One region of the Lentzea sp. NPDC058436 genome, then DNA from elsewhere that is predicted to be linked to it. Evidence: riboswitches for the same ligand, from Rfam matches in the RefSeq annotation. Region 1 holds a riboswitch; each other region holds the start of a gene.
The links. Region 1 has a riboswitch for cobalamin ahead of metE (5-methyltetrahydropteroyltriglutamate--homocysteine S-methyltransferase). Riboswitches for the same ligand answer to the same signal wherever they lie in the genome.
Positions count from the first base shown of each region.

Region 1 (5,084 bases):
CGGGCATCGCGCCCAGGCAGTAGAAGTAGGTGACGCGGTGCTCGCGGACCTTCGCCCAGAAGACCGACGGGTGGAAGCCGTCCAGCACCACCAGTTCGGCGCCGGCGAGCAGCGCGGCCACGACGTTCCACTGTGGATCGATGTAGTGGAACGGTTGCGCGGTCAGCATCACGTCGTGCTCGGTCAGCCTCGGGAAGTGGTCGACGAGACTGCGCGCCAACGTGAGCCAGTACTCGTGGGAGAGCACGCAGCCCTTGGGCTTGCCGGTCGTGCCCGAGGTGTACTGAACGTTGGCCGGCGCCGTGACGTCCTCCTGCACGAAACCCGGTGTGGGCGTCAGGTCGTAGTGGGTGTTGGGTGCGCCGACGGATTCCAGCAGCGGCCGGAACTCCTCGGTGCTCACCGCCGCCACCACACCCGACGAGCGCAGCAGGTGGTCCGCGTCGACCGCGCGGTACCTGACGTTGACCGGGACCATCGTGGCACCGAGCTTCATCAGCGCGAACCACGTCAGCGGGAACTCGGGCACGTTGCGCAGTAGCACCGCGACCCGGTCACCCGCCCTGATCCCGTTGTCGCGCAAGGTCTGCGCGTAGCCCGACGACAGGTCGTCGATCTCGGCGAAGGTGTAGCGCCGTCCGGGGTCGAAGGTCCATGCGATCCGACCGGGCCACCGCCGCGCCGCCTGGCGCAGCGCCTCGACGAGGTCAGCCATGGCGGTACTCCCCCGACAGGCTGGTGAGGATCGCGTGGTCGACCTCCGTCGCCAGCGCCTGCTCCAGGCCGGCGTCCAGACCGAGGTCGAGGACCCGCTTGGCGAGACTCGCCGCGGTCGGGGGCTGCGCGGCGATCCGGTCCGCCAGCTCCAGCGCCACCTTCTCGTGCTCTCCGGCGGGCGTCACGCGGTTGATGAGCCCGAGTTCGGCCGCACGATGAGCGGGCACGTGGTCACCGAGGAGCAGCAACTCCTTCGCTCGGGCGAGGCCGACGAGCTTGGGCAGCAGGGCGGAGATACCGCCGGTGACGCTCAGCCCGACCCCGACCTCGGGGAAGCCGAACTTCGCGCCCTCGTCGGCGACGACCAGGTCGCATCCCAGGGCGAACTCGCAGCCCGCGCCGAGCGCGTACCCGTGCACGGCCGCGATCACGACACCGGGGAACCGCCTGATCCGCCTGGTCACCTCCTGGATGGCTTCGAGGCGCAGCCGGGTCTGCTCGACGGTCTCGACCGGTGCGGGCTCCTTCAGGTCGTGCCCGGCGCAGAACGCCCGGCCCCGCCCGGCCAGCACGACCACGCGCGCCTCGCGGGCCTGGTCGAGCGCCCCGAGCAGGGCCTCCACCAGCTCCGGCACCACGGCGTTCAGGCGTTCCGGCCGGTTCAGGCGCACCAGCGCGACACCGTTCCGGCACTCGTACTCGACTACCACCCGAATCCCTTCGATCGATCGATCGATTGAGTCCGACCGTAGGAGTCGGCTACCGTCCCGGTCAAGAGAGCGAGGACCACATGAGCACCGAAGAACGCGTGCGGCGGGCGGCGGTCGAACTGTTCGCGGCACGCGGGTTCCACGGCACCGGCATCCGCGACCTCGCCCAGGCGGCGGGCCTGTCGTCGGCGACGCTGTACCACTACATGGGCACCAAGGAGGACCTGCTCGCCGAGATCATGCGCACCAGCCTCACGCGCCTGATCGAGGCCGCCGAGCAGGTGATCTCCGCCACGGACGACCCGGTGGAACGGCTCACGGGCCTCGTCGAGATGCACGTCCGGGCGCACGCCGAGCAGCAGTTGGAGACGCTCGTCGTAGACGGCGAGATGCGCGCGCTGACCGGCCCTCGGCGCGAGGAGGTCGTGGCGTTGCGCGACCGCTACGAGCAGTTCTGGCAGGACGCGATCGCGTCGCTGGACGTGGACGCGCCCCAGGTGGCCCGGCTCGCGATGCTGGAGATGTGCAGCGGCGTGTCCCGCTGGTACTCCCCCAAGGGCGCGCTCTCGCTGGACGATCTCGCATCCCGGTACGCGGGGATGGCGCTGGGCATGCTCGGCGTGCGCCAGTAGGCTCGTCGGTGCCGACGGTTCACCCCGGTCCTCCCCGGACCGAGGTGAGGCAAGAGGGAACCCGGTGTGAGTCCGGGACTGCCCCGCAGCGGTGAGTGGGAACGAAAGCCGTCACACAGCACTGGACCGACAGGTCTGGGAAGCGACGGCCGGTAGGAGCGTGTCAGGCGCCCACGAGTCCGAAGACCTGCCGACGGTCCGCGCGCCACCCGGTGCGCGGTGCACCGGTGCCTCTCGGGCGGGCCACGGGCGCGGCTGCTTCGTGCTGCCCCGCGCTGCCTCGGGAGATTCCGGTGCGTTCCGCACGCTCGCGAGGAGAGAGCTTGTGACCACCATCGGCAGTACCGTTCTCGGCTACCCGCGCATCGGGCCGAAACGCGAACTCAAGCGCGCCGTCGAGCAGTACTGGGCGGGCAGGATCGACGAGGCCGCTCTTCAGGAGACCGCCCGTCAGTTGCGTGCACAGACGTGGACCGAACTGCGCGACTCCGGCCTGGACTCCGTTCCGGGCAACACGTTCTCGTTCTACGACCAGGTCCTGGACACCGCCGCCCTGTTCGGCGCGATCCCGCAGCGGTTCCACGACCTCGGTCTGTCCCCTGTGGACACCTACTTCGCCGCGGCACGGGGTAGGGACGGCGCGGTCGCGCTGGAGCTGACCAAGTGGTTCGACACCAACTACCACTACCTGGTGCCGGAACTGGGCCCGGACACCGCGTTCGCACTGGCGGGCGACAAGCCGATCGCGGAGTTCCGCGAGGCCCGCGAGCTCGGCGTCACGACGCGACCGGTGCTGCTCGGCCCGGTGACGTTCCTGCTGCTGGCCAAGTCCGTCGTCCCCGGTTTCGACCCGCTGGCGCTGCTTCCCGGCCTGCTCGACGCCTACACCGAACTGCTGGCCCGGCTGCGCGCGGAGGGTGCGGAGTGGGTGCAGCTCGACGAGCCCGCGTTCGCCGCCGACCGGTCCCCCGCCGAACTGGACGCGCTGCGCAGCGCGTACCGGACGCTCGGCGGACTGCCTGGACGCCCGCGGCTGCTGGTCACGGGCTACTACGGCAGCCTCGGCCCGGCGTTCGAGATCCTGGCGCACAGCCCGGTCGAGGCGCTCGCGGTCGACCTGGTCGCCGGTGGTGACGTGCCCACGCTTCCCGCGTTGCGGGACAAGACGCTGGTCGCCGGTGTGGTCGACGGCCGCAACGTGTGGCGCACCGACCTGCGCGCCGCACTGGCGAAGGTCGCCTCGCTGCTCGGCTCGGCCGGCACCGTCGCGGTGTCGACCTCGTCGACGTTGCTGCACGTGCCGTACGACCTCGACGCCGAGACCGGCCTGGACCAAGACGTGCGCGACCGGCTCGCGTTCGCCCGCCAGAAGGTCCGCGAGGTCGTGCTGCTCGGCAAGGCCCTGCGCGACGGCGTCGACGGCGAGTGGGCGGACGAGGCGGCCCGGTTCCTGCCGTCGCCGCGCCAGGACGACGAGGTCCGCACCCGTGTCGCCACATTGCGCCCCGAGCACCACACCCGCGTGGCCTACGAAGAACGCGCCGGTGCGCAACAGGAGCTGTTGGGACTGCCCAGGCTGGCGACGACCACGATCGGCTCGTTCCCCCAGACCGCCGAGATCCGCAAGGCGCGCAAGGAGCTCCGCGGCACCGATCCCGCCGCCTACGAGCAGCGGATGCGCGAGGAGATCGCGCGGGTGATCGACCTGCAGGAGGACATCGGCCTCGACGTCCTCGTGCACGGCGAACCCGAACGCAACGACATGGTGCAGTACTTCGCCGAGCACCTCGACGGCTTCGCCTCGACCGAACACGGCTGGGTGCAGTCCTACGGTTCCCGGTGCGTGCGGCCGCCGATCATCCACGGCGACGTGTCCCGTCCCGCCCCCATCACGGTGGGCTGGAGCTCCTACGCCCAGTCGCTGACCTCCAAGCCGGTCAAGGGAATGCTCACCGGCCCCATCACGATCCTGGCGTGGTCGTTCGTCCGCGACGACCAGCCGCTCGCCGACACGGCGTTCCAGGTCGGCCTGGCGCTGCGGGACGAGATCCACGACCTGGAGGCGGCCGGCATCCGGATCGTGCAGGTCGACGAACCCGCGCTGCGCGAACTGCTCCCGTTGCGCGAGGCCGACCAGCAGTCCTACTTGGACTGGTCGGTGGCCGCGTTCCGGCTCGCGACCTCGGGAGCCTCGCCGGCCACGCAGATCCACACCCACCTGTGCTACTCGGAGTTCGGCGAGGTGATCGGCGCGATCGACGGTCTCGACGCCGACGTCACCACCATCGAGGCCGCCCGCTCGAAGATGGAGGTGCTGGCAGATCTCCAGGAGGCGGGCTTCAGCCGTGGCGTCGGGCCGGGCGTCTACGACATCCACTCGCCGCGCGTGCCGTCGGTCGACGAGGCCGCCGGTCTGCTGGCCGAGGCCGTCCGCGCGGTGCCAGGTGAACGGCTGTGGGTCAACCCCGACTGCGGCCTGAAGACCCGCGGCTACGCCGAGGTGGAGCCCGCGTTGCGCAACCTCGTCGCCGCCACCCGCCGCATCAGGGAGCAGCTGACGTGACACCGAAGTCCCCTGCCGCGTCCAGCATGACGTTGTCGCAGATCATGGACGACCACGACACGAACCTGATGGGCACCGTCCACGGCGGCGTGCTGATGAAGCTCGTCGACTCGCTCGCCGGCGTGGTGTCCGCACGCCACTCGGAGGGCCCGTCGGTCACCGTGGCCGTCGACGAGATGGTGTTCCGCGTCCCGGTGCGCGTGGGTGACGTCCTGCACCTGCACGCCCAGGTCAACTGGGCGGGCTCGACGTCGATGGAGGTCGGCGTGCGGGCGCTGGCCGACCGGTGGGACCGCTCGGTGCCGCCCGTGCACGTCGCCTCGGCCTACGTCGTGCTCGTGGCGGTGGACGACACCGGAACGCCTCGTGCCGTTCCCCCGGTCCTGCCGGAGACCGACGACGACCGCAGGCGGTTCGGAGAGGCGCAGATCCGGCGCGCGCACCGGCTCGCCCGGCGCACGG
Region 1 covers NZ_JBHXLF010000001.1:477,106-482,189, reverse strand. Annotated here, with positions in the region: gene ACFWN2_RS02090 (AMP-binding protein) at 1-715, opposite strand, end outside; gene ACFWN2_RS02085 (enoyl-CoA hydratase/isomerase family protein) at 708-1,427, opposite strand; gene ACFWN2_RS02080 (TetR/AcrR family transcriptional regulator) at 1,508-2,059, shown strand; cobalamin riboswitch at 2,085-2,252, shown strand; gene metE (5-methyltetrahydropteroyltriglutamate--homocysteine S-methyltransferase) at 2,385-4,622, shown strand; gene ACFWN2_RS02070 (acyl-CoA thioesterase) at 4,619-5,084, shown strand, end outside.

Region 2 (5,084 bases), on a different contig from region 1:
GGGTCGATCTCGGCGAGCGGGGTGGCGTCCCAGGTGAGTTGGAGGTGCTCGATCGCGGTGCTGGCGGCGTCGCCTGCGTCGTTCCAGCCTTCGAACGCACAGACCATGATCGGAGCCGTGAGCGGGATGCGCGGGTTCGAGGGGGTCGGGGATTCCTGGGACGGATCGTTCACGGCGCCAGACTACGGGTTCGGCCGGTCAACTCATCGTAGGCTTGGCCCATGCGTGATCGCGGAGCGTCGCCGTCGCCGGAAGCGCTGGTGAACCGTGTTGTCGTCGCTGACGGCGCCATGGGCACGACGCTCCGGGCCGCCGGCCTCCCGCTCGCCGGATCCACCGGCTGGAACGCCTTGCCGCGGAAGGTGTTCTTGCCCACGCCGCTGTCGTCCACGGCTGCTTCCCGTGCGCGCTTCCGGCTCACTTTTCCGCGCCAGAAAAGGGATCGGCGCCATCGCGTTCCACCGCGTGACGATGAGCAGGCCGATCGCAGGCCACGCGGACGAGTTGTTCGGCCAGAACGCGTATCGTGAGCACCTGGAAGTCCACGGACTGGGGGCCGGCTCACCGAGGCGCTGGCCGAGCACAGGCGCGTCCGCGAAGACCTCGTGTGCCCCTCGACCCGTCCCGCACCGGGGTGGCGCTGTCCGAGGTACTCCAGCTCCACCCGGAACAGTCCACCGACGCCTTCGTGGCGCACCACCCGGAGGCGAAGTACTTCGATGTCTGACCTGCGAGCAGTCCTGTGGGACATGGACGGGACGCTGCTGGACTCCGAGAAGCTCTGGGACATCCCGCTCTACGAGTACGCGGAGAAGCTCGGCGGCGTGCTGTCCCTGGAGACCCGTGAGCGCATGGTCGGCAGCAACGTGCCCACGACGATGCGCCTGCTGTTCGGCGACGTCGGCATCGAGCCGACCGAGTCCGACATGGCCGACGGCGCCGCGTGGATCCTGCGCCGCACCGAGGAGGTCTTCCGCGCCGGTCTGCCGTGGCGTCCCGGCGCCCAGGACGCGTTGAAGGCGGTGCGCGCTTCGGGCGTGCCGATGGCGTTGGTGACGTCCACCGAGCGGGGGCTGACCGAGGTCGCGCTGGACACGATCGGCCGGGACCTGTTCGACGTCACCGTGTGCGGCGACGAGGTGGACGGGCTGAACAAGCCGCTGCCCGAGCCGTACCTGAAGGCGGCGCGGCTGCTGGGCGTCGATCCCGCGCTCTGCGTCGCGATCGAGGACTCGCCGACCGGTGTCTCCGCCGCGGTGGCCGCCGGGTGCACCGTGCTGGTCGTGCCGTGTGACGTCGAGGTGCCGACGGGGGAGCGGCGGATCTTCCGCGACTCCCTCGTCGGCGTCGACCTCGAGGTGCTGAAAGCGCTCTAGACCGCTTCGGTGACGCGTGCCTTGGCCTTGCGCGTGGCCGGGTCCACCAGCAGGCCGAACACCACGCCGATGCCGACGTAGAGCGTCGCCAGCTGGGCGAGCGAGCTGAGGCGGAACTGCCACAGCACGTTCACCGGCATGTCCGCGGGGATCGTGTCCGGCGGCGCGGGGAACGCCAGCAGCACCAGCGCGACGGCCGCGGCCACCGCGAGCAGCACGGCCGTTGCCCGCACCGGCTGCGGCTGCGTGCTCAGCTGCGCGGCGAGCCAGCTCGCTCCCCACACGATCAGCAGGCCCGCCACGACCACGCCGAGGTAGAGCGCGGTCCGGTAGTTCACCGTCACCGGGTCGCCCACGGCCGGCGGGTTGGCCGGGTACTTGAGCCACGGCAGCAACGCCACGGCACCGAACACCGCGGCACCGAACGTGAAGCTGCGCGTGAACGGCGTGCTGCCGGCGAACCAGCGCTTCGACAGCGCGTAAGCCGTGGCGAACACCAGGCCCACGGCGATGCCGACGATCACCACGCCGAGCATGCCGCCCACGACCTGCGCGCCGCGGCTGACGAGCTCTTCCTCGCCGCCGTGGGAGTGGCCGGCCTCTTCGCCGGCGGGTGCCCGTGCCTCCTCGACCGCGAGCGCGGCGCGGATCGGGATCTCGGTCACCAGGAGCTGCACCAGGGCGGACGCGACACCGGCGATGCCGCCGGCCGCGATCCCGCGCAGTGCGATGGACTTGTAAGTGGTCATCTGCGTGATCGGTGGAGTCGGATCAGTGGCAGGGGACGCCGAGAGCGTGGCGGCCGTCGTGGAAGAACTCGTGCAGCAACTCGGATCCCGCGCCGAGCGCGAGGCCGTTCTCCTGCAGGACCAGGTACGTGACGATCAGGCCGAGCAGTGAGACGGCGAAGGCCCATTTGGGCACGCGGACGGCGGACAGGCTTGCTGCGGGGCTCGTCATGACGGGCTCCTCCATACCTCGTGGAAGGTCAACTCTCCTTGCGGCGCCGCAGCCGGTCTCCTGACTCCCGGATCAACGCTGCCCCCGCGTCTTCCCAGTCCCGGCGGGGACCAGTGACGTGCTCGGCGGGGATCGCTTCCCGGTCACAGTGGCGAGGACCGCGCCGGATTCACACCGGCTTCCCGTCACTGCGGCGCGTGCACCGTAAGTTGAGCCGCCCGTTAAGCACAACCGGCCATAAGAGTTGTTGCGTTCCTCACTTCACGAGTGGACAGTCACCACACTTCCCACCTGCGGCGACGCGGTAGTAAAGACAACAGCTCCTGCGCCGGAACCCGAGCTCGCCGGGGAAGCTCAGGAATTCTCCCGCCTGTTCGAACGGCGGTGCGCTCATGAGCCGTTCGCCGCGTTCTTCCGCTTCCTCCTCTGTGAGCATGCGTGCGCGCACAACCATTTTCAGCGCGCCGGCGATGTTCGACATCGCGTTGCCCCACAACAGTCCGCGCGCCACCGGTGCGACCGCCTGGATCGCCTCCACCACCGGGGCCAGTGCCTCGGCGGCCGGCGGGCCCAGTCGTGGCTGGTCGATGCGCACGCTCAGGCCGTTCGCGGGGTCGTGCCGCCACCAGAGGTTCTCGGGGCGCACGTCGATCGGGATGTTCGCGGCCGTGAGGGGGCTGAGCAGCCGTGCGGTGTAACTCAGGAAGAACAGGCTCGCCGCGACGCGTGGTTCGTCGGCTTTGTACCGGTTCGCGATGGCGTCGATCGTGGTTTTGAGCGCCGGGCCGTCGAGAAGTGCGGTTCCCGGCAGCCAGGACTCGTCCGGGCGACCCACGTCGAGCGCGAAGAACGGGTTGATTCCGCGCACCCGGCGCAGCGCTTCGAGGACCTCCGCGAATTCGGACACGGGAATTCACGCTACTGGGTGGAATCTCATCGGACGGCCAGGAGGCCCCGATCCTGGTGGAGTGCGGTCGGCTAGCTTGGCCTGGTGAGGACGGCGTACCGCTGCCGGGCCTACCCGGACCCCGAACAGATCGCGATGCTGAATCGCACGTTCGGATGCGTGCGCCTGGTGTGGAACAAGACGCTGGCCGAGCGATCCAGCCGATATCGCACGGAGGGCAAGACCACCTCGTACCGCGAGACCGACGCCGCACTGACAGCCTGGAAGCGCACCGAAGAGCTGGCCTTCTTGTCAGAAGTGTCCTGCGTACCTTTGCAGCAGACGTTGCGCCATCAGCACATCGCATACCAGAACTTCTTCGCCGGACGTGCGAGGTTCCCGCGCTTCAAGTCGCGGGCGGGCCGGCAGTCGGCGCACTTCACCCGTTCGGCGTTCCGCATGCGTGGCGGTCAGCTCCACCTGGCGAAGACGACAGGGGCGATTCGGTTCGCATGGTCGTTCGACCAGGTGAATCTGGTCGAACTCGACCCCAGCATGGTCGTTGTCGCACGTGATCCAGACCAACGCTGGTACATCACGTTCACGGTGGACACCGTTGAACCAGAGCCATTCCCCACCACCGATCACGCCGTCGGCCTCGACCTCGGCGTGAAGCACTTCCTCGTCACCAGTGATGGCCAACGGATCGCCAATCCCGGACATCTGCAGCGCAAAGCGCGCAACCTGGCCCGGTATCAGCGGCGGTTGGCCCGCGCCCAACGCGGATCCAACAATCGCCGCAAGGCCAAGACGAGAGTTGCCGCCGCACATCGCAAGGTCACCAACGCTCGCTGAGACTTCCTGCATCGCACCAGCACTCGTATCGTCCGGGATTCCGTCGTCATCGCGATCGAGGATCTCGCGGTTGCCAACATGGTCCGAAACCGGCGATTGGCCCGCGCTATCAGCGACGTGGCCTGGGGTGAGTTCCGGACGATGCTGGAGTACAAGGCGCGTCGTGCAGGACGGACGCTGCTGGTCGTTGATCGCTGGTATCCCAGCACCAAGACCTGTTCGGCTTGCGGACATCTGCTGAGTGAACTGGGACTGTCCATTCGGCACTGGACGTGTCCGAAGTGTCGCACCCGGCACGACCGGGACTTCAACGCGGCGAAGAACATACTTGCGGCTGGTCGAGCCGTAGCCCGAGGAAACTCGGACGATGCCTGTGGAGTTGATGTGAGACGGAAGGGGTCCGCCCCTCCGCGGTCAGCGGTGAAGCAGGAAACCCTGTGTTGTGAGGCACACCCGTGAGGCATCCGGCATGAGTCGGGTGGGGCTCCTCGCCTGTGAGCGGGGAGTAAGTCAAGTCCACGGCCTGGGACAGATGTGACCGCGGTGTGGACGGGGGGCGGCGGGATGGGAGGATGTGAAGCCGTGAAGACCTTCGATTCCCTGTTCGCTGAACTGACCGAACGAGCCGCCACCAAGCCGGAAGGTTCCGGCACCGTCGCCGCGCTCGAGGCCGGGGTCCATGCGCAGGGCAAGAAGGTCCTGGAGGAGGCGGGCGAGGTCTGGATCGCCGCCGAGTACGAGTCCGACGAGAAGCTCTCCGAAGAGATCTCGCAGCTGCTCTACCGCCTCCAGGTGCTCATGCTGGGCCGTGGGCTCACCCTCGAAGACGTGTACAAGTACCTCTGACTGAAAAGACTTCCACATGCTGCGCGTAGCAGTCCCGAACAAGGGCGCGCTCGCCGAACGCGCCTCCGCCATGCTCACCGAGGCCGGATACCGGCAGCGGCACGAGCCGCGCGACCTGACCGTGCTCGACAACAACAACGAGGTCGAGTTCTTCTTCCTGC
Region 2 covers NZ_JBHXLF010000003.1:204,290-209,373, reverse strand. Annotated here, with positions in the region: gene ACFWN2_RS14705 (PAC2 family protein) at 1-173, opposite strand, end outside; partial or broken gene ACFWN2_RS14700 (methionine synthase) at 341-727, shown strand; gene ACFWN2_RS14695 (HAD family hydrolase) at 720-1,376, shown strand; gene ACFWN2_RS14690 (CbtA family protein) at 1,373-2,125, opposite strand; gene ACFWN2_RS14685 (CbtB-domain containing protein) at 2,148-2,336, opposite strand; cobalamin riboswitch at 2,390-2,522, opposite strand; gene ACFWN2_RS14680 ((2Fe-2S)-binding protein) at 2,593-3,243, opposite strand; partial or broken gene ACFWN2_RS14675 (RNA-guided endonuclease InsQ/TnpB family protein) at 3,328-4,536, shown strand; gene ACFWN2_RS14670 (phosphoribosyl-ATP diphosphatase) at 4,660-4,923, shown strand; gene hisG (ATP phosphoribosyltransferase) at 4,940-5,084, shown strand, end outside.
Region 2: linked by a shared signal. The riboswitch ahead of ACFWN2_RS14685 (CbtB-domain containing protein) and the one ahead of metE (5-methyltetrahydropteroyltriglutamate--homocysteine S-methyltransferase) in region 1 are both predicted to bind cobalamin.

Region 3 (5,084 bases), on a different contig from region 1:
AGGCCGCCGTGACGTTGCGGACGGTGGCGTCGCACGAGCCGTCGCTGCACCTGACCGGCCCTGATCCGGAGTGGCTTCAGCTGCTGTCGTTCCGCGCGCCCCGGTCCGTCACGGTCGCGCGATGAGCTTGCCCCGCGTGGTGCGGGCTTCGAGTGCTTCGTGCGCCTCGGCGATGTCGTCGAGCCGGTAGACGTCACCGAGCACGGGCTTGAGGTTCAGGTTCAGCACCTCTTGCGGCGTGGTGCCGCGGGGGAGGCCCATGACCGCCACGCCCTTGCGGAAGACGTCGCTCGCCGTGACGTCCAGCGGCTCACCACTGGCGTACCCGAACACGACCATCCTGCCGGCACCGTCCCTGAGCAGCTCGAACGCCTTCCTACCGATCGCGCCGCCGATCGACTCGAAGACGACGTCCACCGGTTCGAGCCCGTCCCAGTCGTAGCCGATCCCGCCTTTGCTGGACGCGGCGAGCACGGTCGCGCCCGCCCGTTGCGCGAGCTGGACCAGCAGGCTGCCGACACCACCGGACGCCGCCTCGACCAGCACCCGGTCACCCGGCCGGATCCGTGCCGCCTTGGCCGTCGCGACCGCCGTGGTGCCCTGCAGGAAGAGTGCGAGCGCCTCGTGGTCGCTCACGCCGTCGGGCACGTCGATCGGGTGCTCGATGACGGCCTTCGTGGCGTAGGCACCGTCGCGCGGCACGCCCATGACCCGGCGGCCTTCTCCTGTGGTGCCAACGACTTCCGAGCCCAGCGTGACGGGAAGGGCCGGTCCCGGGTACCACGGGAAGAGCTCCCTGCCCTTGCCGCGGCGGATGACCGTCTCGCCGTAGTTGAGCCCGATCGCGGTGACGTCGACGAGCGTGTCGCCGACGGGGTCGGGCACCTCCTCGACGGTGAGCACCTCGGGCCCTCCGAACTCGTGGAACCGCACTGCCTTCACCTGGTCCTCCCTCAGTAAGCGGACCGTCGGTCCGTTTGGTAATATACGGACCGTCAGTCCGCTTGTGTCAAGGGAGAGTTCGTTGGAACGTGCCGATGCCGCCCGCAACCGGGCCGCGATCCTGGCCGCCGCGACCGAGCTGATCAGCTCCCGGGGCATCGAGGCCGTGTCCGTCGAGGACGTGGCACTGGCGGCGGGTGTGGGCAAGGGCACCGTGTTCCGGCGGTTCGGCGACAAGGCCGGTCTGGTCAGGGCCGTGGTCGACTCCACCGCCGCCTCGTGGATCCAGACGGCGTCGTTGGAGTGCCGCTCCGCCGGGGAGTTCGCCGGCACGCTGTTCGACCACGTGCTGGCGTCGTTGCCGCTGGTCATCGCCGTGGAACGGACGACGGTCCGCAGCTGCGAGGGCAACTTCCGGATCACCGTGGAACGCCTGGCCCGGCTGGTCGGCTCGACCTTCAAGGCGCACACCGTCCTGGCCGTGCTCCGGGGTGAGCACATCGAGTTCCTGCTGGCCCAGGGGATGACCGCCGACGAGATCCGGGCGGGCGTCATTTCACTCGCGGAGACGCTCGCGGCTGAGGTTTGATGCGGGGGTGTTGAACCGTCAGCTGTCCGGAGTCAGGAAGCGCACGCTGCTCGAAGAGCTCGGCCCCGTGCCGGACGTCGAGCCCGACCGCTACGGCGACGGCGGACCGGTGGAGGCGCTGGAGACCCGCGTCGCGCAGCTGCTGGGCACCGAGGCCGCGCTGTTCGTGCCGACCGGCACCATGGCGCAGCAGATCGCGCTGAAGTGCTGGGCGGACCGCACGCACAACCCGATCGTCGCGATGCACCCGCAGGCGCACCCGCTGCACCACGAGGACGACGCGCTGACCGTGCTGTCCGGCCTGCGCCCGATCAAGGTGCGCAACGCGGACGTCGCCTCGTGCCCCGAACCGTTCGGCACGCTGCTGCTGGAGGTGCCGGACCGCGAGGCCGGGTTCGTCCTGCCGACCTGGGACGAGCTGACCGAGGTCGTGGACGCCGCGCGCGAACGGGACGCGGTCGTGCACCTCGACGGCGCGCGGCTGTGGGAGAGCACGCACGGCCTGGGCAAGCCGCTGCCGGAGATCGCGGGCCTCTTCGACTCGGTCTACGTGTCGTTCTACAAGTCGCTGGAAGGCATGTCGGGCGCGGCGCTCGCAGGCACCCAAGACTTCGTGGACCAGGCGCGAGTGTGGCGGCACCGGTACGGCGGCATGCTGTTCCAGCAGTGGCCGGCGGCGTTGTCCGCGATGCACGGCCTCGACACGGTGCTGCCCCGCCTGGGCACCCAGGTCGAGCACGCCAAGGTCGTGGCCGCCGCCATGGGCCTGCCTGAGCCGCACACCCACCAGTTCGCGCTGCACCTGCCCGGCGACCCGAAGCGGCTGACCGAGCTGGGCGGGAAGTTCCTCGGCGGGTTCTGGCGGGACGGGACGCTCGCCAAGACCGAGGTGACGATCGCGGCGCCCGCGCTGGAGTGGACGGCGGAGGAGGTCGGGGAGGCCTGGGCGGAGTTCAGGAGCCTGATCTAGGGCGACGTCGCTCACCTGGCTGTTGGACCCGGCGGTGCGAAGTGCGACGATGCCGGGGCTGTGAGGGGAGTGCGAGGAAGCCGGTGCGAATCCGGCGCCGTCCCGCGACTGTGACCGGTTCTGGAGAGACCGGGAGTCAGGAACTCGTCCCCCTCTTATCCAACCGGCCACGGGCGTGGACACCCGAGGAAGGACTTCGCCGAGCATGTACCCCTTTTCGGCTGTCGTCGGACACGACGACCTCCGGCTCGCCCTGCTGCTGAACGCGGTGCACCCCGCCATCGGCGGTGTTCTCGTCCGCGGCGAGAAGGGGACCGCGAAGTCGACCGTCGTGCGCGCCCTCGCCGCGCTGCTGCCCGAGCTCGAGGTCTCGAAGAACTGCCGTTTCGGCTGCGTGCCCGGTACGACCGACTGCCCCGACGCGCCGCACGACGGCACCGAGAGCCGCCCGGCCCGGCTCGTCGAACTGCCCGTCGGCGCCACCGAGGACCGGCTCGTCGGGTCGCTCGACCTCGAGAAGGCGCTGACCGAGGGCGTGCGGGCGTTCCAGCCCGGCCTGCTGGCGTCGGCGCACCGGGGCGTGCTCTACGTCGACGAGGTCAACCTGCTGCACGACCACCTGGTCGACCTGCTGCTCGACGCCGCCGCGATGGGGCGTGCGCACGTCGAACGCGAAGGCGTGTCGGTCTCGCACCCGTCGCAGTTCCTGCTGGTCGGCACGATGAACCCCGAGGAGGGTGAGCTGCGGCCGCAGCTGCTCGACCGGTTCGGGTTGACGGTGGCGGTGAAGGCGGCTCGTGATGTGAGCGTGCGCACCGAGGTGATCCGGCGCCGGCTCGCCTACGAGGCCGACCCCGTCGCGTTCGCGGCGAGGTGGGCCGGCGAGGACGCCCAGCTCAAGCAGCAGATCACGGACGCGCGCCACAACCTCGCGCGAGTGTCCCTTCCGGACGGTGAGCTGCGCCGGATCGCCGCTGTGTGCGCGGCTTTCGAGGTCGACGGCATGCGCGCGGACCTCGTCGTCGCCCGTGCCGCCAGCGCTCACGCGGCGTGGCGCGGTGCGTCGGAGGTCGAGGAGGTCGACGTCGAGGTCGCGGTCCGGCTGGCACTGCCGCACCGGCGCCGGCGCGACCCGTTCGACGAGCCGGGCATCGAGGAGCAGCAGCTCGAGGACGCGATGAAGCAGGCGGCCGAGCACGCCGCCGAACCCGACGAGGGTCCGGACGACGACGGCCCCGGTGGTGGTGAGCTGCCCGAACCGCAGGAAGGCCCGAAGGGCAACGGGAACGCGCCTCAGGACCGTCCGGCACCGGAGCCGTCGCCCGCGTTCAAGGCGCGGCTGCTGGAGGTCCCCGGAGTCGGCGAAGGCGCGCCCGGCAAGCGTTCCAGGGCCCGCGCGCGCACCGGCAGGATCGTCCGTTCGTCCAAAGTGGACGGCAGTGGTCTGCACCTCGTCGACACGCTGACGAACGCCGCACCGCACCAGGCGACGCGCGGCCGCAGCGGTCCCGGCCTGCTGCTCACCGCCGCCGACCTGCGCAAGGCCGTGCGGGAGGGCAAGGAGTCGAACCTCGTCCTGTTCGTCGTCGACGCCTCCGGGTCGATGGCGGCGCAGAAGCGGATGTCGGCCGTCAGCGGTGCGGTGATCTCGTTGCTGCGCGACGCCTACCAGCGCCGGGACAAGGTCGGCGTGGTGACGTTCCGCGGTAACCAGGCCGAGGTGGCGCTCCCGCCCACCACCTCCGTCGACGCGGCGGCCACCCGCCTCAAGAAGATGCGCACCGGCGGCCGGACCCCGCTCGCGGACGGTCTGCTGAAGGCGCACAGGGTCCTGGAGATCGAACGCCTCCGCGACCCGCGCAAGCGGCCGTTGGTGGTGCTGCTGACGGACGGCCGCGCCACGTCGTCCGGACTCGGCGGCGACCCGACCAAGGACGCTCTGAAGGCCGCCGGACTGCTCGAGAAGACCGCCGTCGTGGTCGTGGACTGCGAACAGGGCCACGTCCGCCTCGGTCTCGCGCAGAAGATCGCCGAGGCGTTGCAGGGCACGTGCGTCCGGCTCGACCAGCTGTCCGCCGACCACCTCGCCGGCGTCGTCCGGGCTGCGTGAGTTCGCGCTGGTCGTCCGGGTGCCCCTTCGTCGGGATTCGGCGAAGCCCAATCACGGCGAAGCGGCGGCCGGACGACCAGCTTCCCGGCGAACTCACCGGAGTCTGCGGAGCAGCGACCAACGAGCAAGGAGAATCCCCAGTGCCTCAAGGACAACCCACCGAGGTGCCGAAGGACGGCCTGACCACCCGCCAGCGCCGCAACCGGCCGTTGCTGATGCTGCACACCGGTGAGATGAAGGGGAAGTCGACGTCGGCGTTCGGCATGGCGCTGCGCGGCTGGAACCAGGGCTGGGACATCGGCGTGTTCCAGTTCGTGAAGTCCGCCAAGTGGAAGGTCGGCGAGGAGTCCGCGTTCAAGGCGCTCGGCCGGCTGCACGACGAGACCGGCGAGGGCGGCGCCGTCGAGTGGCACAAGATGGGCGAGGGCTGGTCCTGGACCCGCAAGCAGGGCACCGAGGACGACCACGCCTCG
Region 3 covers NZ_JBHXLF010000014.1:134,473-139,556, reverse strand. Annotated here, with positions in the region: gene ACFWN2_RS34240 (hypothetical protein) at 1-125, shown strand, start outside; gene ACFWN2_RS34235 (zinc-binding alcohol dehydrogenase family protein) at 109-942, opposite strand; gene ACFWN2_RS34230 (helix-turn-helix domain-containing protein) at 1,025-1,531, shown strand; gene ACFWN2_RS34225 (threonine aldolase family protein) at 1,539-2,501, shown strand; cobalamin riboswitch at 2,532-2,668, shown strand; gene ACFWN2_RS34220 (putative cobaltochelatase) at 2,707-4,611, shown strand; gene cobO (cob(I)yrinic acid a,c-diamide adenosyltransferase) at 4,752-5,084, shown strand, end outside.
Region 3: linked by a shared signal. The riboswitch ahead of ACFWN2_RS34220 (putative cobaltochelatase) and the one ahead of metE (5-methyltetrahydropteroyltriglutamate--homocysteine S-methyltransferase) in region 1 are both predicted to bind cobalamin.

Region 4 (5,084 bases), 330 kb from region 1:
GGTCGTCTTGGAGGTGGTCGTGGTCGTCGTTGAGCTGCTGGTCGGCTCAGGACCGCCGCCCGTGGCCAGCGCGTAGAACCCCACCTGCGACAACCCCAGGGAAGCCTGGGCACCCGCTCGGATCCAGGTGTCGACCCCGGCGATGCCGGTGCCGCGCGCCGCGACGTAGGACTCCGGGTTGTAGGCGATGGCACCGATGTCGTTGCTGAGCGAGTTGCCCGAGTCCGCCGCGGCGGTCGCCTGCGCGGACTTCAGGAACGCCACGCCGCGGTCGACCAGCGCCTCGGAACCACCGGCGTCCGCGAGCGCCTGCACGACGAGCCCGGTGCTGTTGGTGTTCGGCGCCTCGGTGCCGACCCCGCCACCCCAGCCGCCGCTCGCGCTCTGGTTGCCCGCGAGCCAGGAGACCGCTCGGGCGATCGGGGCGTCGAGGCCCTGCGCGCCGGCCCGTTTCGCGGCCAGCATGGCCGACAGCCCGAGACCGGTCGTGTCACCGTCCGAAGGGGACACTCCGGTCGCCTTGCCCTCGTCGCACGAGGAGATCTTGTACCCGTCCGGTGTGACGTGGTCGCCGGTCTCGTCGGTCTTCACGAGGGCGAAGAAGATCCTGAAGTAACCCTCGGAACACTGCTGCGTCACCAGCTTGTCGATGGCGAGCTGGTCGTTCTCCCCCGCGGCGGCCAGACCGATCACGCCGATCGCCTGTCCGAACACGTTCGCGTTGTTGGTGACGAAGTCCGCGTACTCCGGGTTCTTCGAGTAGTCGCTGACGCGGCCGATGTCCGGGCCGGAGCGCCTGATCGCGGCCTTGGTCTCGGCGATCATGTCGTGGCCGTCGAAGTTCCGGGGGTCACGGCCGGAGATCTGGGCCGCCACCAACGTCTTCGCCGCCGCGCCGCCGGTGATGACGGCCTCGAACCCGCTGTCGGGAATGAGCCCGTCCCACGTGAAGTAGTCCGTGGCGTGGCCCTGGTCGTCGAGGTAGTCGACGATCGGCTCGGCCACAGCGCCATCGCCGGAGGCGTACGCGGCGAAGAGCACGTCGAGCATGAGCCCGTGGTCCGGGAGCGTGCCGCCGTTGGGGTTCTCGAAGGTGCCGTCCGCGCGCAGTTGCTTGGCGAGCCATAGCGAGTTCTGATGGGCGGCTTCGCGGTCGCTCGCGGCAGAGGCGGTGCCGGCGATCATGGCGGCGACGAGGCCGATGCTGACCGCGAACGCCAAACCGGCCATTGTCCTGCGGCGGCGCATGCTCTCCTCCTTTGCTCACGCGTGGGAGGACAGGCGCAGGACGCCGATGTCACCCCTGCTCTCGCGACAGCGGGTTGGACCGTTCATCCACCCGTGCGGTATCCCGACTCGCCACTTGTCCAGTGGCCCACGGTTGCGCGACAGCGCCGGAGTTCGACCGGCTTCCCCGTCACAGGTGGCGGTGTTCAGTTGTGATGGCGGCCGAGGTTAACACCCGATCACTTGGGCGCGGCACCGCTGACCAGGTCGGTTAGCAGGGTCACATCGCCGTCCGCGGATAACGGTGCCAACAAAGGGCCCGGGATGAGAGCCTGTGCTCCGTCCAACTCCATTCAGCGTGGAGCGGGGGAAGTCCGGTGAAAGTCCGGCGCTGTCCCGCAACGGTGTGCCTTCGAGGCGAGCCCGGTCACCCGCCCCACGCGGTGCAGCCAGATCCTGTCGAGGAAGTGCGGGAAAGGTTTCTCATGAGACGTTTGGTGCTCGCTGCCGCCCTGCTGTGCGGCATCGGCCTGGTCACCGCTCCGGCGGCGGCCGCCACCCAGAACAAGGCCGACGCCGCCGCGGGCTGGCTCGCCCGCCAGATGGCCGACGGCGAACGGTTCGAGGCCGACTTCGGCGGCACGAAGTACCCGGACCAGGGCCTGACGATCGACGCGATCTTCGCGTTCGCCGCCGCGAAGGCGTCGGACGCGAACGCGAACAAGGCGATCACCTGGCTGGCGAAGCCGGAGATCACCACGGGTTACGTCGGCAGCGGCACCGAGGCGTACGCGGGCGCGCACGCCAAGCTGATGCTCGCCGCACAGGTCCGCGGCAAGAACCCGGCGTCGTTCGGCGGTGTCGACCTCAAGGCGGGCCTGCTCTCGCTGCTCACGCCGTCCGGGAGGTTCTCCGACCGCTCCGACTTCGGTGACTACTCCAACGCCTTCAGCCAGTCCCTCGCCCTGCTGGCGCTGGACCGCACCTCCAGCGGCGCCCCGGCGTCCGCGAAGGCGTTCCTGGCGGGCACCCAGTGCCCCGACGGCGGGTTCCCGCTGAACTTCGGCCAGACGCCGTGCGCGAGCGACGTCGACTCGACCGCCGTGGTCGTGCAGGCGCTGCGCGCCGTCGGTGACAACGTCAACGCCGCCGAGGGCACGACCTGGCTGGTGTCGAAGCAGAACACCGACGGCGGTTTCTCCGTGGGCACCAACGCCTCCAACGCCAACAGCACCGGCCTGGCCGCCGAGGCGCTCGCCGGTCACCGCCCGGCCGCCGCGGTGAAGGCCCGGCAGTTCCTGCGCTCGCTGCAGGTCGGGTGTGCCGGTGCGGTCGCGGATCGTGGTGCCATCGCTTACGACGCGACCGGTTTCGACCAGTCGACCGCGCCGCGCGCGACGGCCCAGGCGGTCCTCGGGCTGACCGGGGTCAAGCTGTCCGCGCTGTCCGGTGGTGGCACGTCTCAGGCGCCGGTGCTGACCTGCCCGTGAGGTGAGGTCGCGGGTGGTTTCCGATGCTGTACCAACGGAAACCATCCCGTGAGTTGAGACCGCGGGTGGTTTCCGTTGGCGTGCCACGGAAACCACCCACGACCGCTCAGCCGGTCAGCGCACCTCCGGTCGTGCCGACTGCCAGGCGGCCCACAGCCGGGCGTAGTGCCCCTCGGTGGCGATCAACTCGTCGTGGGTGCCCGACTCGACGATCCGGCCGTGCTCCAGCACCAGGACGCGATCAGCCGTAGCGGCCTGCCGCAACCGGTGCGCCACCACGAGTCCGGTCCGTCCATTCAGGACAGCGGCCGCCCCGTCCTCCAGGCGGGTCGCGTCGCGGCTGTCGGCCTCGGCCGTGGCCTCGTCCAACAGCACGACGGCCGGGTCGGCGAGCAGCGCGCGTGCCAGCGCGACCTGTGCGGTCTGCGCGGGGTCCAGTTCGCGGCCCAGCTCACCGACCACGGTCCGGACGCCGTCAGGTAGCTCGTCGACCCAGTCCGCGCCGACGGCCCGCAGCGCGCGTTCGGCGTCGGCGTCGGTGGCGTCCGGGGCGGCCAGGCGCAGGTCCTCGGCCAGCGGGCCCGCGAACACGTGCGTCTCCTGGGGCACGAGCACCAGCGGTGCCGCCCGGTCCGGGATCGTCCCGGCCCAGCTCACGCGGCCCTCGGTCGGTGAGGCGAGTCCGGCCAGCAGGACGGCCAGCGTGGACTTCCCGGCACCGCTGGCGCCCACGAGCGCGACAGTCTCGCCCTGCCGCAGCCGCAGGGACACGTCGTGCAGGACCGGTTCGGCCGTGCCGGGGTAGCGGTGCGTCACCGACTCGGCGCGCAGGTCCCCGGTGCGGGCCGGTGCCGGGACCGCCGCGACGGGCTCGGCGGTACCGATCACGCCGACGATGCGTTGCAGGCTCGCCATCGCGGACTGGACCTGGTCGAAGCTGAACACCAGCAGCCCCAACGGGTTGAACAGCCGGTGGAAGTACAGCGCGGCCGCCGTCACCGCCCCCACCGACGCCGATCCCGTGCGCACGAGGACGAAGCCGGTGATCACGATGGCGACGAGACCGCACAGCTCGGCGATGTTGATCCACTTGCCCCAGGCGGTGGCGAACCACAGGATCGAGCGCGAGACGTCCCGCGCCCGCCCTGACGACTCGCCGATCAGACCGACGTGGCGCTCCTCCGCGCCGTAGGCACGCAGCGTGGGAAGTCCTTCGAGCGCGGACACGAGCGTTTCCGCGCGATCGCCGAACGCCGCGCGTTCCTCGGCGTAGCGGACCGCCGCGCGCGGCAGGTACCAGCGCAACGCGAACCCGTAGACCGGGATCGCGACCAGACCGGCGGCGGCGAGCCAGGGGTCCAGTGCGAACAGGCCCACCATCGTCAGCCCGACGGTCAGGACCGCCCCGACCCACTGCGCGAGCAGCGTGGCGACGACCTCGCTGATCACGGCGACGTCGTCACCGACCCTGCTGAGCAGATCTCCGCGCCCGGTCTCCTCGACCTCGGCGGCGGGCATGCGCAGCGCGGCGGCGACGGTGTCCTCCCGCATCCGCGCCAGCACCCGTTGGCCGATCCGCGCGACGAGCGCACCGCTGACCGCCGTCAGCACGGCCGCGCCCAGACCGGCGGCGCCGACCAGAGCGGTGAGGCCGACGACGCTCGCCGCCTGGGCGCCGCCGATCACCTCGTCGACCATCCGGCCGACGACCCACGGAGCGACGAGTCCCGCCAGTGCCGCCGCGACCGCCAGCACCATCGTCGCGGCGGCCAGGCCGCGCTGGTCCCGCACGTACGCACCGGCGGCGCGGCGAACCTCGCCGGCCGTGGCCAGGGGAAGACGGCGGCTCATCCGAGCACCCTCCTGCGGTAGTCGGCCTCGCTGTCGAGAAGCCCGTGATGGGTGCCGGTCACCACTTCGCCGGTGGAACGCGCGAAGACGACCTGATCGGTGCGGTCGAGCAGGATCGGGCTCGTCGTGACCACGACGGTCGCCCTGCGCTCAGTTCCGGGACCGTGCCGATGTGCGCGCACCCCGTCCGCGACGGCCTGCTCCGTCACCGGGTCCAGAGCGGTCGTCGGCTCGGTCAGCACCAGCGCGGGCGGGTCGGTGTGCAACGCGCGGGCGAGCACGATCCGCTGCCGCTGCCCACCCGACAGGCTCAGCCCGCGATCCCGCAGCGGCTCCAGCAGGCCACCCGGCCGCGCGTCCACGACCTCGTCGGCACCCGCCGCGACCAGGGCCGGCCGCAGCTGCTCCAGCGAGTCCGCCGGCCGTCCCAGCGTGATGTTGTCCTCGAACGTCCCCGCGAACAGGTGCGCCCTGACCGGCTCGACGTGCACCCGCGAAGGCGCCTCGCCCTGCCAC
Region 4 covers NZ_JBHXLF010000001.1:807,782-812,865, reverse strand. Annotated here, with positions in the region: gene ACFWN2_RS03365 (hypothetical protein) at 1-1,248, opposite strand, end outside; cobalamin riboswitch at 1,346-1,415, opposite strand; cobalamin riboswitch at 1,546-1,681, shown strand; gene ACFWN2_RS03360 (prenyltransferase/squalene oxidase repeat-containing protein) at 1,713-2,717, shown strand; gene ACFWN2_RS03355 (ABC transporter ATP-binding protein) at 2,832-4,568, opposite strand; gene ACFWN2_RS03350 (ABC transporter transmembrane domain-containing protein) at 4,565-5,084, opposite strand, start outside.
Region 4: linked by a shared signal. The riboswitch ahead of ACFWN2_RS03360 (prenyltransferase/squalene oxidase repeat-containing protein) and the one ahead of metE (5-methyltetrahydropteroyltriglutamate--homocysteine S-methyltransferase) in region 1 are both predicted to bind cobalamin.